Regions from separate parts of the Paenibacillus sp. FSL H3-0302 genome, predicted to be linked through region 4. Evidence: riboswitches for the same ligand, from Rfam matches in the RefSeq annotation. Region 4 holds a riboswitch; each other region holds the start of a gene.

Region 1 (4,216 bases), 3.3 Mb from region 4:
TATTTAGAACTACAGCAGACGACATAGCGGCGATGTCGATCACTTCTTCGTGGGCATCCGCCATAAAGGGAGAGGCACCCAGCGCCAACAGACCGTTTGCTGAGAAATTGGCTACTACAATATTAGTGATGTTGTGGATCAAGGGGTTGGATTCCCGTACTTTGGCTAAGTAACTCATCATAATTCCTCCTCAAGCTTGTATGAATAACTAACTAAACGTTACAGATTGATAAAAGCTTCCTGTGCTTTAATATCTTCTGGTAGAAGATCGTTGGTGGATAACCACAGCTGAACCTTTTCCCAAGATGTCGGGTCTTGATAACCAAAAGATTGATCGCCAGCATTCATCAGTGGCAGTAGAATCTCAAGACTTTTTTTCTCAATCTCCTTGTCGAGCGGTGAAGTTGCATCTTCATGTGCAACCAGTAAATCCAGGGCTTGTTCAGGATTCTGCTCCACAAATATCTGTCCTTTTGTTATGGCATTTAGAAATTTTTTAAAGTAGGCTTCAGAATTTTGCAATCCTTGTTCGCTGGCCACCAGCACAAGCTCATAATAGTCAGGTACTCCGTAATCCGTTGGATTAAGCGAGGTGACCGGATGTCCCTCTTTTTCAAGGATCAGTTGTTCATGGTTGATGAACCCGCCCATTATTGCGTCCACTTGTCCTGTAGAGATCGCAGGGATAAGGTCAAAACCTACGTCAATTAGCTTGGCGGATGAAGGATCGCCTCCATCACTCTGGATCATTGTCCGAATCATTGCTTCATAGAGCGGAATGGAGGAATAGCCGATTTGTTTTCCTGCGAGCTCTTTGGGACTATGAATACTGCCTGCCTGAGGAACCATCAGATGATTCAGTGGATGCCGCACGATTGCTGCAATCGAACGTACAGGGATTTTCTCGCCGCGTGCCATAAGCACCTGAGGCTGATAATTGAGTGCTAGATCAATTTGATTTGCTGCTACAAGCTTTAGGGCGTCATTGCTGTCCGCAGGCATTTTGATCTCGACATCCAAACCTTCCTCTTGGAAAAATCCTTGCTGTTGCGCAGCGTATAGAAAGGAATGAACGGCATTGGGATACCAATCAAGCATAATCGTCAGCTTGTGTGACTGCTTATTATCGGTATTGGAGGAACCGGTTTGGGAGTTGTTATTTAGCTTGTCTGCCTTCCCGCAGCTGCTTAAGAGCAAAAGTGTGCATACTAGAAATACAGAAATAAGTCCTCGTTGTGGGGATTTTAAATGATTCATTGGTTAGATCCTCTTTTCTTTAAAAATAATTGTTCGAGTAAAGCTATCGCCAGAAAAAGTACAACACCAAGCGCGGACAGCAGAAATACAGCCGCGAACATTTCATCGCTCTGCATATTTCCGGCCATTCTGCGGCTGAAGTAACCGAGTCCTTTACTGCCGCCGAGCCATTCCCCGATAGTAGCTCCGATGACGCAGTATACAATGGACAGCTTTAAGCCAGAGAAAAAAGCAGGCAGCGCCAGTGGAATTTGGGTTTTGACAAGCAGCTGCCAGCGGTTTGCACCAAATGTTAATAATAAGTCCTTGTAGGTCTGGCCACTTGTACGAAGTCCATCAAATGTACTCACTACGACTGGAAAAAAAGCCGTCAAAAACACCACAGCCACTTTGCTCCACAGCGAATATCCGAACCACATAATAAAAATGGGCGATAGCGCAATTAATGGGACCGTCTGGCTAATGATAAGGAAGGGATAGATGGCCTTTTCTACGGGGCGAAACAGGAACATTCCAATACCCAGCAATACACCACAAACCACAGAAAGGACAAAACCTACCAGTATCTCCTGCAACGTCGCTAATAAATGTTGTCCGAATAACAATTGCCTTTGCTCGATCAATGCGATGCCAATAGATGAAGGTGCAGGGAGAATAAAGGCTGGAATCATGTGAAGGCGAACAGCTGACTCCCAGATTACAAGAATGAGCAGTACCAGAAGAAGGAAGGGAGCATAGTTGTCTAGATGTTTTTTAAAAGGTATAGGTTGCATGCAATCTTCGCTCCAACTCTGCCCGTAGTGCTATAAACCGGGGTTCATAGTTCATCTTATAATGTCTTGGTTTTGGTAGATCGACAACGATCTCCTGTAATTCGCTGTGCGCACCGCCAGATAATAAATAAATCCGGTCACTGAGCAATAGGGCTTCTTCCAGATCATGAGTGATGAGCATAATCGTCTGATTCAGTTCACCCCATAACTCCAACAGCCAACGGTGTATCTCACGTTTGGTCATGGCATCGAGAGCGCCAAAGGGCTCATCCAGCAGCATAAGACCACTTCCGCCTCCAGCCACTAAGGTGCGCAGAAATGCTACTCGCTGTTTCATACCTCCCGAAAGTTCATGGGGATAAGCCTTCTCTACATCTGTTAAGCCGAAGCGGGCCAACATTTCCCGAATCTGAGTGATCGTTTTCTGTTTACTAAATCTGGGCTTGATCTCCCAGGGCAAAAGGCAGTTATCGAGCACTGTTCTCCAAGGCAGCAATAAATCCTGCTGAGGCATATAAGCGATCTGACCTAAACGACTAGCGGTTGAGGGGAGCGTAGGGAGTTTTATTTTTCCATGAGTAGGTTCGAGTAAACCGGCAACCGTTTTGAAAAATGTGCTTTTCCCGCATCCGCTAGCACCTACTACGGAGACGAATTCCCCTTGCCTGATATCCATGGATAGATTTGCGAATACAGGGGGTTGTTCAGTTTCCGGAAAAGAGTAGGTTAGGCCTTGAATAGATAAAATGGTCGTGATGATCTAACCTCCTAATATTTTTGTGGAGCGCCTAAACAAATAAAGACCCATCCATTTCCAGAGGAAATGAATGGGTCAAAAAGTTCATTCTGCATAATAACACTTAACATGCTTGATGAAAATTCTGCTCCACTTCCCTCCGCTGGTATGATCCAGATCAGGTTCCAAGGGTCCGGAGCTTGAAGCTCCGTCTCAGTCGGCCGACTCCCCTAGTGAAATAACAGGTCCATATTAATTTGTTTATAAATATACCATATCTTTCTGAGAAGTAAAGAGAGAAAGAAGTGAAGGATTAATCCAAGATTGGGTAAGATATAAGTAGAAATCTAGTTAATATTACAATTCCGATGTATATAATCGGAAAAAAGTATTGACGATCATGTGATGGCAGTGTACTATTCAATTTACCGGAAAAAAACCGGATAGAGAGAGGGGATTTAATAATGAAAAAATGGAGTTTAACTATTATATTGGCGTTAACCGTGGTTCTTGTAGCGGCTTGCGGCAATAATTCGAATACCAATACGGCTGCTGAACCAACAGCTGGAACGAATGGTGGAGCAGCATCTTCAGCGCAAAACAGTTTGGAGGCTGTGAAGGCCAGCGGCAAATTGCGGATAGGTACAGAAGGGACTTATGCACCTTTTACTTATCATGACACTGCGGGGAAATTGACGGGTTTTGACGTGGAAATTGCCGAAGAAGTAGCCAAACGTTTAGGTGTTGAAGCTGAATTTTTTGAAACTCAGTGGGATGGTATTTTTGCTGGGATGGATGCGAAACGGTTTGATGTCATTTTTAATGAAGTTTCCATTAACGAAGATCGCAAAGTGAAATATGATTTCTCTGAACCCTATATTGTATCCAAGGCAGTATTGATCGTGAGCGAAAACAATGAGGATATTAAGACCTTTGCTGATCTAAAGGGTAAAAAAGCCGGACAATCCCTGACCAGTAACTTATCCGACATCGCTCGTGAGAACGGTGCTGAAATCGTAGCTACGGACGGTTTCAATCAAGCGATGGACCTGCTGACTTCGGGACGTATTGATGCAACTGTGAATGATGGCTTGTCTTATCTGGATCTGAAAAAACAAAAACCAGATGCAAAAATTAAAGTGGTTGATGAGATTCCTGAAGGCTCACAAAGTGCCGCGGTATTCCTGAAAGGCAATGATGAGCTGGTGAATGCGGTCAGTGATGCGATTAAAGAGATGAAAAGTGATGGAACGTACTTGAAAATTTCCGAGAAATACTTTGGAGCTGACGTTTCAAAATAATACAAGGCTAGCAAGGCTAATTAAGCCTAGAAGCTAAAAAGGATGTCTGAATAATGGATGACCGCAAAATACAAATTTTCTTAGATACACTGCTACCCCTGCTTAAAGCCGGGGTGGCTTTTACCATTCCGTTGGCGCTACTTTCCTTT
Region 2 (4,216 bases), 1.2 Mb from region 4:
GATGCAAAAGCAAAGCAACGATCAGGCCTACCCCCGTACCAATGGGAAAACCAATTAAAGTGAGCCGCAGCGTAGCCATCGTATGAGCCCAAAGACCAGAAGCGTTACTGGTGGATTCACGAGCAATATCAGCAGGACTCGGCAGAATCCAGGATTCAATATGAAATACAGATACAGATAGCTGCCATACGGTTAAAAAGAAGACGACCGCCACAAGGGGCGGCCATATTAGCTTCCAGGTCGATCTCACGGCCGATATTTCTCCGTCAATTTATCCATGCTGATTCCGTTAGGATTATGAGCGATTTTGATCTGCGAAATTACGCTTGGACTGCCTGCTTCGATCAACGCCTCCTGCATCTGACGCACAACCTCCAGCAGCTCGCTAAGCTCACCTTCCATTGTGGTTTCCAGCGGATTCACTTGATGTTTAACACCGGATTTCTGAATGACCTCAATCGCTTTATCTACGTATGGGATGGAATCCTCGTTGTTCGGAGTTTTTGGAATTACTTGAATGCTTAGTAGGGTGTTAGCCACAATAATCAATCCTCTCATTTTATAAGGTAAGTTCAAAAAGCCAACTTTGATAACGAAGTAATTCATTACAATTGTTGTTTACTCCGCCGGTAAAAAATCATTACTGAATGCACTAGCAGCATCCAGCGGTTTATCCAGCAACTTCAGATCATACATCCAGTCGCCGTAATTTTGCCAGACCTCGGTTTTTTGCTCGCCCCAGCGGGCAGCATCGTCCTTGTATTTTGGGCTAAGCCATTTTTGGCTAGCTAGGACAAGGTCGGCGTCCAGGTCAGGAACGGCCTTCGATAACATACCGGCAGCCTCTTCCGGATGATCTATGGCATATTGATAACCTTTTGATGTGGCTTTCATGAAGGCCTTCACCAGATCAGGATGATCTGCAATTTGCTTCTCACTCGTCGTCAGCACAGGCGTGTAATAATCGAGCTGCGGCGCATAATCCTTTAAGTACAGCATATCCAATGGCTCGCCACGTAACTCAGCCTCAACACCAGTCCAAGCGTAGAAAATCCAGGCGAAATCAATGTCACGTTTGACGGCGGTAAAATAATCAGCTTCACCGATACTGATCAGCTTCACCTTTTTCACATCGCCACCTTCAGGATCCATGATAGCTTTCATGGCTGCTTCTTCGGCCGGTGAGCCCCAGCCTCCGTAGGTTTTACCTTCAAAATCCTTTGGTGATTTAATATTGCGATCTACTGGAGCAGCGAATCCCGACGTATTATGCTGAATAATAGCTGCTATCGAGACAAGGGGTACGCCTTGTAGACGGGCTAGTGTTAATCCTTCTTGGGCGCTGATGCCAAATGCGGCTTCGCCAGAAGTAACCATAGTATCAGAACCCGCTGCGCCTGGCTGAACGATCTCGACGTCCAGACCTTCTTCAGCGTAGTAACCAAGATCCTTAGCTACGTATAGACCGGTATGATTTGTGTTCGGTGTCCAGTCGAGTGCGACTTTAACTTTGGTGAGCTCTTTTGGAGCATCCGTCCCAGCCGCAGCAGTTGGATCAGTAGCATTTGCTTTGTTTCCGGCTGTATTCCCATTGTTGCTGCCGCATCCGGCAATGGCAAGAATGAGTACACAGGTGAGGCACAACGTAAGTGCTTTTTTAAGGTGCATGTCTTCTTCTCTCCTTTAAGGTTACAAGAATCCCGTCTTCACAACATGAACCGTAAAGTGTAGTATGTACGTTTTTCTACATCTTTTAGTGATCTTACAAAAAAAGCGCCCCGAGTGATCGGGACGCTGGCTTGGCGCAAGGTTAGTTAAGGTCACAGGGACCAGAACCAATTGGCGATTCCTACGCTGGCATTATCCAGATCAGGTATAAGGGTCAGTATCTTGTGGGATACAATCTCAGCCGGCCAATTCCAGCACCCCTGGTTCTATGAAGTTAACGGGTATTTCTATGTGCAATATAAGTAAGCATAAGTTTTGTACCCATACTTTATATCTTATATTTCTCGCATACGGTGTATTATAGACGGCTGTACTCGGAATGTCTAGTAGTGCACTCCTGAATTTTTCCAATCCAGTAGTTTCTTTTTTGCTAGTCTAGATCTTTATATTTCTTGCGGTGACGCCGTTTAAGCTCACTAACCAGCGCCCCTAGCGTGAGGACAACGCTGATCAGAATCCCGCTCATGATCACGAAGAGGGCAAGAAATTCAAAGGGAGAATAACCAATCATTTTACTCCATTGAATCTTTCCATCCAGATCGTCAATGACCTGATTCATGCCGTAAATCCCGCTTACTACCGTAAATACAGTAAGAATCATCAGCAGATTATCCCGTCGCTTGGATTGAAACTTATCCTGATACTGAAACAGGTCATTTAAGGTTTCTTTCACTTCCTCGAACAAAGCATCGTTTCCGTATACTTTACGCAGCTGAAGAAATATCTCCCGGCCCTGCGACTGGGAAATCAACTCCAAGAAGTAGAACTTTGCCGAGAACTTATTAATGGAGTAGATTAGATTGTCTATTTCCTCATAATCATGATTAATCCGAAGTCGGGAGTGCATATTGGCTAGCTTTAGCAGAACGATTTTGTGGAAAATATTGAGTAAAAATCCGTAATAATATTGCCCGTACATCTGGTTGGCTAGACTAACAGCAATCTCCTGTTCAGCGCGGGTCATGCAGCAAAAGGTCTGCTCATTCATCATATAATACGTGTCTGGACCCCAGCGATTATAGGAGTGTTCATGACAATAGTTCGCAATATATGCTGGATCGCTGGCACTGGCATAGGGCTTTCCGTTTAGATCAATTCCATCAAGCTGTGAGGCACGATAGCGCAGATTTACACTAATCTCATCAGAGCTTTCTTCATTCTGAAAGCCATAAAAAGCTTGCACCTGCATTCTTTCATCTACGAAAAAAGGAAGGGTCTCGAAATAAGCCCCATTGATATCCGATTGATCCAGATATGGCTCCAGTCCATCCACCAAATTTCGGAAGACAAAATCCTCTACCATCTCATAGGTCTGTTCCCCGCAATGAATATAAGTGTAATCATCCTGTATGAAGGTATTCTCTAGCGCACGGAAACGATCCGCGAATTCTAGGGCAATACTAAAGGGAATTGAATCCCCCTCCAGCTGGACACGTATCGTCACGAATCCAAGCTGAAAAGGACATATGAATATATCCGTCGAGAGAATTTTGAAAAATATAGATTGCTGCGGAATCTCCAGAATGCAGTCGAGATTATTTACTCTGGAAAAACGGCGAAACGAGTCGGCATCCTTCCTGCGTGGAAAAAGGACATGTGCAGCAAACGGTAAATAGGTGCGCTCCATTCGTTCATGGGAAACACAGTAGCCATCTCCGTAGTAGGCAGCTTCAAGCTCTTTATTATCCAGAAAAAAACGTGTGAAGCCGTCATCCTGTAATTGCTGGATAAGCTGCTTAGAATCGCCCTTTTTTATAGAAAAGGGAAATATAAACTGCATGAGCGCAGTATGTAACAAAGGCTCAGTTGAAGACTCATTCATTCATCGTCCATCCTTGTGCTCAGAATATGCTTATAGATCACATTACCCTAAAAGGATAACGTTGATACTGTTCTAAATACGGGAACTCTTTCCTTTCACCGCTTGCATGGACTGGAACCTCCATGCGGCAATGCTTAGCAGAAACAAGAAGGCGGCAAAAGCGGCGAGTAATCCGGCTGTTTGTGCCACTTCTAAATGGTCCATAGACCAGCCCATAAACAGAGGTAGCAAAGCACCGCCAACACCTCCGGAAGCAATCATAATGCTGGGTGTTGACTCTTCGGTGCCAGGCAGCATTTTGCTGGAGAAGACTAAAGCAATGGAGAAAATACCGGACATAAACAGCCCCAGCAGCAGAATTACAATGAAAGCAGCCATTCGATTGTCAGTGAACGGAAAGAGTGTCAGCAGTAACAAGGTAAGTAAACAGCTGCTGAGAATGTACACGCGGTAAGATATTTTTTCGGCAATTACACCCGCAAACAATCTTCCTGTAGACATCGCCAGCCAAAAGAAAGTGACTGTCAGTGCTGCGGCAGACTCCGTCATCCCTAGCTTGGCAATAAAGATAGCCGGCATAAAGTTGACTAAACTCATCTCTGTGCCTACATAAAGAAAAAAGAAAACGATGAAGATCCCTAACAGAATCCATTGCTTACCTTTATA
Region 3 (4,216 bases), 2.9 Mb from region 4:
CTATCAAATTCAGTTCAAAAATCCAGTCAACGGTGACGAAGCAAAAGCAACTTCTTCTACAGGACCGAGTCCTGCCAAATAAGCTTTGCGGCCAGCGGATATCGCCTCGCGGAACGCTTCCGCCATGACGAGCGGATTACGTGCCGTTGCAATAGCCGTATTAAGCAGAACAGCAGCGGCCCCCATCTCCATTGCTTCCGCCGCTTCCGAGGGCTTGCCAATTCCGGCGTCTAAAATAATCGGCAAATTCACTTCTTGAATAAGAATACGCACAAGCTCCTTGGTGCGCAGGCCGCGATTCGTTCCGATCGGCGCACCAAGCGGCATCACAGCAGCAGCACCGGCATCTCTCAGACGTAAAGCAGCCGAAAGGTCCGGACTCATATATGGCAATACTACAAAACCCTCCGCTGCTAAAATCTCTGTAGCTCGTATGGTCTCCAGATTATCTGGAAGCAGGTATTTCTGATCATTGATCACTTCGATCTTGACCCAGTTCCCCAGTCCCGCAGCTCTTGCTAATCTTGCAATACGGACTGCCTCTTCCGCTGTACGCGCTCCTGAGGTATTAGGCAGAAGAGTCATGTGGCCGGGAATATGGTTCATGATATTTTCTGCTCCACCTTGCGGGTCCACTCGGCGAAGCGCTACAGTAATCACCTGAGAACCAGAGCTTGCGATCACTTCGGGGATCAGCGTATTCCGGCTATATTTTCCGGTTCCGATAAATAATCTACTGGTTAATTCGATGCCGCCAATATGTAACGGGTCATGCATGAAATTACCTCCCTTTGGTTCGTATAAATTTCTCAAAATTCTATACCGCTCCATCTCAACCCCCACCAACAAAGTGCACCAGTTCCAAACGATCATCCTCGCTCAGAGCAGTACTTTCATAATTCTCCTTACTGACAATTTCTCCATTCAGCTCAATGATCATCAGACGACCCGACCACTCAGGAAGACTGATCAAATCAGCTATAGTTTGAATACCACCAGAACACTCTGCGGATTTCCCGTTAATCAACAGCTTCATTCTGAATCACCCCCTTCGCCCATGCTGTTACCTCCAGGCTATGAATGAACCGCCTTATGAATAGCTTTGGCGGCCTCATAAGGATCATCCGCTCCGCAAATACCGGACATCACAGCAACTCCTGCCGCACCTTGTCTAATGATCTGCGCCGCATTAGCGGGGCTAATTCCGCCAATCGCAATTACAGGAATAGAGCTGGTCTTCACCGTTTCTGCAAGCAGCTCTAACCCACGTGCGGGCAGCCCTAACTTGCTATCCGAGGGAAATACATGACCAAACAAGCAATAATCAGCTCCCTGCTCTGAGGCATTCGCCGCTTCTACCGGAGAATGAACCGATCTCCCCAGCCGAAGCTGAGGTGCAATTCGCCGGGCTGTAACCGGACTCAGACTGTGCCAAGCCAACTGAACCCCCGCGGCACCAGCTGCCAAGGCTACATCGATCCGGTCGTTGATTATCAGTTTGGTAGCGGGCATACCGGTAGCCAACAGCTTCTGTGCCGCAGCGAGCAGTTCGCATGCAGGACATTGCTTATCTCTCAGGTGAATATAATCGACCCATGTCTGCACCGTGACAGCTAGTTCAACAAAATGTCTCAGCTGTAGCTTGCCGTCTGATATTAGATGGATCTCAGCTTGCAACATCACGATCTCCTCTCTCACTTCCCTGTAGGTCAGTAAAAAACAAAAAAACTGCCCCCCGTAAGGAAGGCAGTCAGAATCTGTATATAGACGGCACTACAAATAGCCCGACAACAGAAATTCGTTCTCCACTTCCCTACGCTGGTCTTAACCAGATCAGGTTCAAAGGGTCCGGAAATCCATTCCGTCTCAGCCAATCGGCACCCCTAGTGACATAAATATACAATTTTAAAATGCTAACGTGGTTTATAGTAACATATTTTTTTATTGAAATACACCCATTTATTCACATTAGCTGTACTGATCTAACCGTTTACTACCTCGCCACCATTTACATGAATAACCTGTCCAGTCACATAACTGGAATCGTCAGAGGCCAGATATACATAGGCTGGTGCCAGCTCTTCTGGTTGTCCAGGCCGTTTCATAGGCTGTGTACCTCCAAACTCGCTAACCTGTTTTGCATCAAAGGTAGAGGGAATCAGCGGTGTCCAGATTGGACCTGGTGCAACACCGTTTACCCGTATGCCCTTCTCTGCCAGATTCGTGGACAAGGATCGTGTGAAGCTAAGAATAGCTCCTTTAGTTGATGAATAGTCCAGCAGCTGCGGGCTTCCGCGATAAGCGGTAATTGAAGTTGTATTTATAATTGTAGATCCTGCTTTTAAATGAGGCATAGCTGCTTTTGTTAAATAGAACATCGCAAATATATTCGTACGGAAAGTACGCTCAAGCTGCTCGGAAGTAATATCCTCGATCTTAGCTTGCGGATGTTGCTCTGCCGCGTTATTGATGAGAATATCAAGCTTTCCTAAGCCCTCCACCGTCTGTTTAATAAGATCCTTACAGAATTTCTCGTCACCGATATCACCTGGAATTAGGATACATTTGCGGCCTTCCTGCTCGACCTGACGTTTAGTTTCCTCTGCATCTGAGTGTTCATTAAGATATGAAATGACCACATCAGCGCCTTCTTTAGCAAAAAGCACAGCAACTGCACGCCCAATTCCGCTGTCTCCACCGGTAATTAACGCCGCCTTGTCTTGCAGTTTACCTGCTGCTTTATAATTTGCCGGCTCGTATTTGGGCAGCGGCGTCATTTCACTCTCAATCCCTGGCTGATGATGCTGCTCCTGTGGGGGTAAGGTTTTTGTAGCTTGTTTATTGTTGCCTGACATCTTCCCTATCTCCTCTCGTTAAGCAAATTGATAGTTAACTGATCGTCTTAGGATGGCACAACTATGCACGTTTATACGCTGGGTTTGTCATTTTCTTAAATCGCTTTACGAATCTTACTTACCACAATGAAAGTAGATATAAACAACCGTGAGAGATATACTGCTGTAAGTGGAGAGGAATTCACTGCATACAAATAGACACAGCATCGCTGCTGTGCCTTGAATTGTTCACCCTGACTATTTTAGAGAAGAAACATGATTTTCTGCATTCACTTCATGTTCCAGCACCCACATAAAGTACAGAGCTTTGGCCGCTTTCTCCCGGGTCACTATAGCTGTAGGTTCTAGTTCTGTCCCATTGACCATTTCGCCTCTGGCAATCCCCACTTCAGATCTAATGAGTCCTAATTCATATGCACTTTTCACTTTTGAAATTAAATAAGGAGAAATGTCCGCTGTATCAACAAGCTGCGTCCAGGATACAAGAGGATAGTACATCGCACCTCTAGCTCCTGGCTCCAAATTCGAATCATAGCCAGGATCTCCTGGCACTACTGCTGTGCCGTTATAATCAGTCATGTACTTAGGTTTATTAGCAAACTTTATTTGGTAAACGTCATAGAGAATAGCACCCATCGTTTCACGTGACAGCTTACCTTTCGGATAATAGGCAAGATCTGATCTTTCCACTTTCATTAACTTAGAAATACTGCGTGTGAATTCAGCAACTGTCATCTCCGTATCCGGATTAAAATTCCCTTGACGGTCTTTGCCCATTACTCCCAGCTGGATTAATTTTTCAATTTGATTACGGTAATAAGCAGCTTCCCCAGTCGTCGTATCATTCGTTATTTCCGGAAAAATCTTACCCCAGTTCCCTGTTAGTGCCGCATGCTTAACGTTCCCTTTAAGGTAAGGAGTAATGGAGGCAGCAGTAGAATCGCCAGTAGCACCTTTCTCTACAAGCTCCGTGACAATCATCCGTGAAAATTGTTTGGCGAGCGCTTCTTTAAAATGAGTCCCATCGACTTTCTTTGAAGGATGCCCATTAGCGTAACTTCCGTCATTTGTTTTGCCTGGCGTTTCTCCGGCTTCAATAGACATGAAGAGGGCTGTTATTGCTTCTACACCGATCTCGTTATAATATTTCAGACTTTCCGAGTTAAGGTCAATAAGTGTAACTCCAGATTCATCTGCGACCCGTTTAAGAATATCTACAAACTTTCTTGATTTAAAAGAATTTTCATAGATATATCCCGGACTTGCATTCCCTTTAATTCTGGACATTGGGGTTACCAGTACTGGTATCATGCCCCGGGCTTGAATCGCAGGGAGATAGACTTCTTTAAGGTAATTTTCAT
Region 4 (4,216 bases):
ACTGATAAGTATCCCGAAGTTTTAAATGTTACCTACGAAGGTGTTACACTTCAGCATGGCATGCGCCGTCATTATAATTACAGCAGTCCTAAATACCGGGAACTGTGTGCACGTATTGCAGAACAAATGGCTGAACATTACGGCAATCATCCGGGTGTAGTTGGCTGGCAAATTGATAATGAGCTCAACTGTGAGATCAGTGAATTTTATTCGGAGAGTGACCATAAGGCTTTCCGGGAATGGCTACAGCAGAAATATGTTACACTTGAGCATTTGAACGAGGCTTGGGGAGCTGTTTTTTGGAATCAAAGCTATAGTGACTGGTCTCAGGTCTATCTTCCACGTCCGACTCCAGTACCGAAGCAACCCAATCCTCATCAGGCATTGGATGAAAAACGGTTTATTTCGGACAATACAAATTCTTTTGCCAAAAACCAAGCGGATATCATCCGTAAACTTGCCCCTAAGCAGTGGGTAACCACGAACGGTCTGTTCGGGCATCTCGATAGCCATGAAATGACGGATGAACTGTTGGATTTCTTCAGCTATGATTCCTATCCTCAGTTCTCTACTATTTTTTATGACCCGAATGAGCGGAATCCGCTGAATGATAGAGGCTGGGGACTGTCGTTATCTGTTGTTCGTTCGATATCCCCGAATTTCTGCATTATGGAGCAGCAGTCGGGCCCGGGTGGCTGGGTGAACCGGATGGATATGCCTTCTCCAAAGCCCGGGCAGATGCGGTTATGGACCTATCAGTCGATCGCTCATGGAGCAGATATGGTGTTATATTTCCGCTGGCGGACAGCTACGATGGGCAATGAAATTTATTGGCATGGAATCAATGACTATCATAATCAGCCTAACCGGAGAGTGCGGGAAGCGGGGCAGATCGGTCAGGAGCTGGCAGCAGCAGGTCATGCGTTTGTCGGTACTCGTAATCAGGCTAACATTGCTATTGTTCGTGATTATGACAATGAGTGGGATGGAGAATACGATGTTTGGCATGGCCCGTTTATGTGGAAGAGCAATAAGGAGTGGTACAAGGCGCTTCAGCGGAAGCATATCCCGAATGACGTACTCTATTTACGCAAAAAAACAACGCTGGAGGAGCTTGCAAGGTACGACGTGCTTATCTATCCTCACCCAGCGATTATGACAGATGAGACAGCAGCACTGCTGGATGAATATGTTCAGCAAGGCGGCAAACTGATCTTCGGCTGTAGAACCGGCTATAAGGATGAGCGCGGACAATGTTATATGCGTCCTTTCCCAGGTGCTGCTAAGGATCTATGCGGGATCACAGTTGAAGAATTCACAATGGTTAAGGGCAGTCGTCAGCCAACAACAATTAGCTGGTCGGGCGTGACCGAAGTCGTTACAGGAGCAGATGACTTTAATGATATTCTCAAAATAGAGGAAGCTTCGGTTGAAGTGATGGCGGTCTACGCCTCTGATTATTATGCGGGAAAACCGGCGGTAACTAGAAATCGTCGCGGCAAGGGTGAGGTTTGGTATTACGGAGCCGTATTTAATGAACAGGCAGCGGCTGAGATCATAAATTTAATTGATCTACAATCACCAGCAGATTGGCTGGAGCTCCCAGAAGAGGTAGAACTGCAAGTCCGTACCGGAGCTTCTTCCAGTTATGCTTTTTTGCTTAATTATAGTGAGACTCCTGTCACGATCCATCTTCATGAGACCAAAACAGATTTACTGAGCGGCACAACATTGTCGGGCGAGGTGCTTCTGGAAGGATTTGGGGTATTGGTGTTAAACTAACGTATACATTGATCTCACATTTGAGTAGATTTGGATAATTTTCTCTTTTCGGTTATACTTTGAAGTAGCAATTATATAGTCACGGGAGCTTGGTGGGACCAGGCTGAGAGGATAGTTATAACTATCGACCGTCAAACCTGATCTGGATAATGCCAGCGGAGGAAATGGAGTTCTATTTCTATTTGTCTACTCTAAGGCCGCATCTTATACAGATGTGGCCTTTTCTATTTGTGGGGGAGTAGACCGTCTCCGCTTGATCAAATCACCTTATAGGAGGAATTGAGATGACAAGCGAATTGAACAACGATCCAATCAATCTATCAGCTTTTCCAGCAAGTCAAAAAGTGTATGTAAAGGGTTCACGGCCTGATATTCAGGTGCCTATGCGGGAGATCTCACTTAGTCCAACTGCGGGCATAGACGGCGAAGAGGAGAATGCCCCAATTCATGTCTATGACACAAGCGGGGCTTACACGGATGCTAATATTCATACTGATATTCGTCAGGGGTTAGAGCCCAATCGTCTAAGCTGGATTGAGGAACGAGGGGATGCGGAAGCGTACGAAGGAAGAACCATGAAGCCTGAAGATAACGGGAATGCAACGGGAAAAGCTGTGGCGGAAGTGTTTCCAGCGCTCCATAGAAAACCTTTGCGAGCGAAAAAGGGGCGTAATGTCTCTCAAATGCATTATGCACGCAAAGGGATTATTACTTCGGAAATGGAATACGTTGCGATTCGTGAGAATGTGGCACCGGAATTTGTAAGAGATGAAGTAGCCCGCGGCCGCGCCATCATTCCAGCGAATATCAATCATCCAGAGAGTGAACCAATGATTATTGGACGCAATTTTTTAGTGAAGATCAATGCCAATATAGGAAATTCCGCAGTATCCTCATCCATAGAGGAAGAGGTAGAGAAGATGAGATGGGCCACCCGCTGGGGTGCAGATAATATAATGGATCTCTCAACAGGTAAAAACATTCATACGACACGCGAGTGGATCATCCGTAATTCTCCTGTTCCTATTGGAACGGTGCCTATCTATCAAGCGTTGGAAAAAGTGAATGGGAAAGCGGAAGATTTAACGTGGGAAGTATACCGTGATACGCTCATTGAGCAAGCGGAGCAAGGGGTTGATTATTTTACCATTCATGCGGGGGTTCTGCTTCGTTATATCCCGTTGACTGCACAACGTATGACAGGCATTGTTTCAAGAGGTGGCTCCATCATGGCGGCATGGTGTCTTGCGCATCATCAAGAGAACTTTTTATATACACATTTTGAAGAGATATGTGAAATCATGAAGCTGTACGATGTTTCTTTTTCCCTAGGCGATGGATTACGTCCGGGTTCGATTGCTGATGCGAATGATGAAGCACAATTTGCCGAGTTAGAGACGTTAGGTGAATTAACAGCTATAGCTTGGAGTCATGATGTACAGGTGATGGTAGAGGGTCCAGGACATGTGCCGATGCACTTGATTAAAGAGAATATGGATAAGCAACTTGAAACTTGTAACGAAGCCCCTTTTTATACATTAGGTCCACTGACTACAGATATTGCGCCTGGTTATGATCATATTACCTCTGCTATAGGTGCAGCGATGATTGGTTGGTTCGGTACAGCTATGTTATGTTACGTAACTCCGAAGGAACATCTTGGCCTGCCTAATAAGGAAGATGTACGTATAGGGGTCATTACTTATAAAATAGCGGCTCATGCCGCAGATTTGGCGAAAGGGCATAAAGGAGCACAAGACCGGGATAATGCTCTTTCGAAAGCCCGTTTTGAATTTCGTTGGCGTGATCAATTTCATTTATCGTTAGATCCTGAGCGAGCGCTCGAATATCATGATGAGACATTGCCTGCGGAAGGCGCTAAAACAGCTCATTTCTGTTCCATGTGCGGGCCGAAATTTTGCAGTATGAAGATCTCTCATAATATCCGGAATACGACGGGAATTGAATCAGGAATGCAAGAGAAGGCGCAAGAGTTTCTCCAAGGCGGGAGCCTTATTTATAGATAACTTTTTCTGCTAAAAAGAAATATCTAAAAGAAGTCGTCATTGGCGGCTTCTTCTTTTATACTTTGAATAGATAGGAGTTGATGAATTGGAAGCGATTCGTTCAGAGGAAGCCATTTTAGAGGATTTAAGTAATAGTTTCTATCATTTTTTTGGATTGAAAGTCCTTCATGCTACCCCAATAAAACGTGGCTGGTTAAATCTTAAATGGAAAATCATAACGGATTCAGGACCATTTCTACTTAAACAATACAACAAAAAAAGATATAAATTGTATAACCCAGAAGAGCTGAGCTTCGCCTTTTCTCAACAGAAAAGATTGTATCTACAGGGACTCCCATGTCCCGAATTGTTGGCTTATAACCATAAAGTTTTACTGGAATCAGATATGGGAGAGACGTTTATGGTTA

Evidence for each region. A riboswitch is a leader RNA that binds a small molecule or an ion and turns the genes downstream of it on or off. The one in region 4 is predicted to bind thiamine pyrophosphate.
Region 1: linked by a shared signal. The riboswitch ahead of MHH50_RS12775 (ABC transporter ATP-binding protein) and the one ahead of thiC (phosphomethylpyrimidine synthase ThiC) in region 4 are both predicted to bind thiamine pyrophosphate.
Region 2: linked by a shared signal. The riboswitch ahead of MHH50_RS02150 (ABC transporter substrate-binding protein) and the one ahead of thiC (phosphomethylpyrimidine synthase ThiC) in region 4 are both predicted to bind thiamine pyrophosphate.
Region 3: linked by a shared signal. The riboswitch ahead of MHH50_RS09610 (thiamine phosphate synthase) and the one ahead of thiC (phosphomethylpyrimidine synthase ThiC) in region 4 are both predicted to bind thiamine pyrophosphate.

The regions. Positions count from the first base shown of each region.
Region 1 covers NZ_CP150284.1:2,900,333-2,904,548, forward strand. Annotated here, with positions in the region: gene thiM (hydroxyethylthiazole kinase) at 1-178, opposite strand, end outside; gene MHH50_RS12765 (ABC transporter substrate-binding protein) at 220-1,257, opposite strand; gene MHH50_RS12770 (ABC transporter permease) at 1,254-2,030, opposite strand; gene MHH50_RS12775 (ABC transporter ATP-binding protein) at 2,011-2,706, opposite strand; TPP riboswitch at 2,905-3,008, opposite strand; gene MHH50_RS12780 (amino acid ABC transporter substrate-binding protein) at 3,231-4,067, shown strand; gene MHH50_RS12785 (amino acid ABC transporter permease) at 4,121-4,216, shown strand, end outside.
Region 2 covers NZ_CP150284.1:481,142-485,357, forward strand. Annotated here, with positions in the region: gene MHH50_RS02140 (ABC transporter permease) at 1-250, opposite strand, end outside; gene MHH50_RS02145 (MTH1187 family thiamine-binding protein) at 247-540, opposite strand; gene MHH50_RS02150 (ABC transporter substrate-binding protein) at 619-1,668, opposite strand; TPP riboswitch at 1,830-1,940, opposite strand; gene MHH50_RS02155 (hypothetical protein) at 2,099-3,550, opposite strand; gene MHH50_RS02160 (MFS transporter) at 3,623-4,216, opposite strand, start outside.
Region 3 covers NZ_CP150284.1:2,208,622-2,212,837, reverse strand. Annotated here, with positions in the region: gene MHH50_RS09620 (thiazole synthase) at 10-777, opposite strand; gene thiS (sulfur carrier protein ThiS) at 833-1,036, opposite strand; gene MHH50_RS09610 (thiamine phosphate synthase) at 1,075-1,698, opposite strand; TPP riboswitch at 1,794-1,895, opposite strand; gene MHH50_RS09605 (SDR family oxidoreductase) at 1,983-2,855, opposite strand; gene MHH50_RS09600 (GDSL-type esterase/lipase family protein) at 3,093-4,216, opposite strand, start outside.
Region 4 covers NZ_CP150284.1:6,172,855-6,177,070, reverse strand. Annotated here, with positions in the region: gene MHH50_RS27385 (beta-galactosidase) at 1-1,782, shown strand, start outside; TPP riboswitch at 1,854-1,966, shown strand; gene thiC (phosphomethylpyrimidine synthase ThiC) at 2,067-3,809, shown strand; gene MHH50_RS27375 (phosphotransferase) at 3,895-4,216, shown strand, end outside.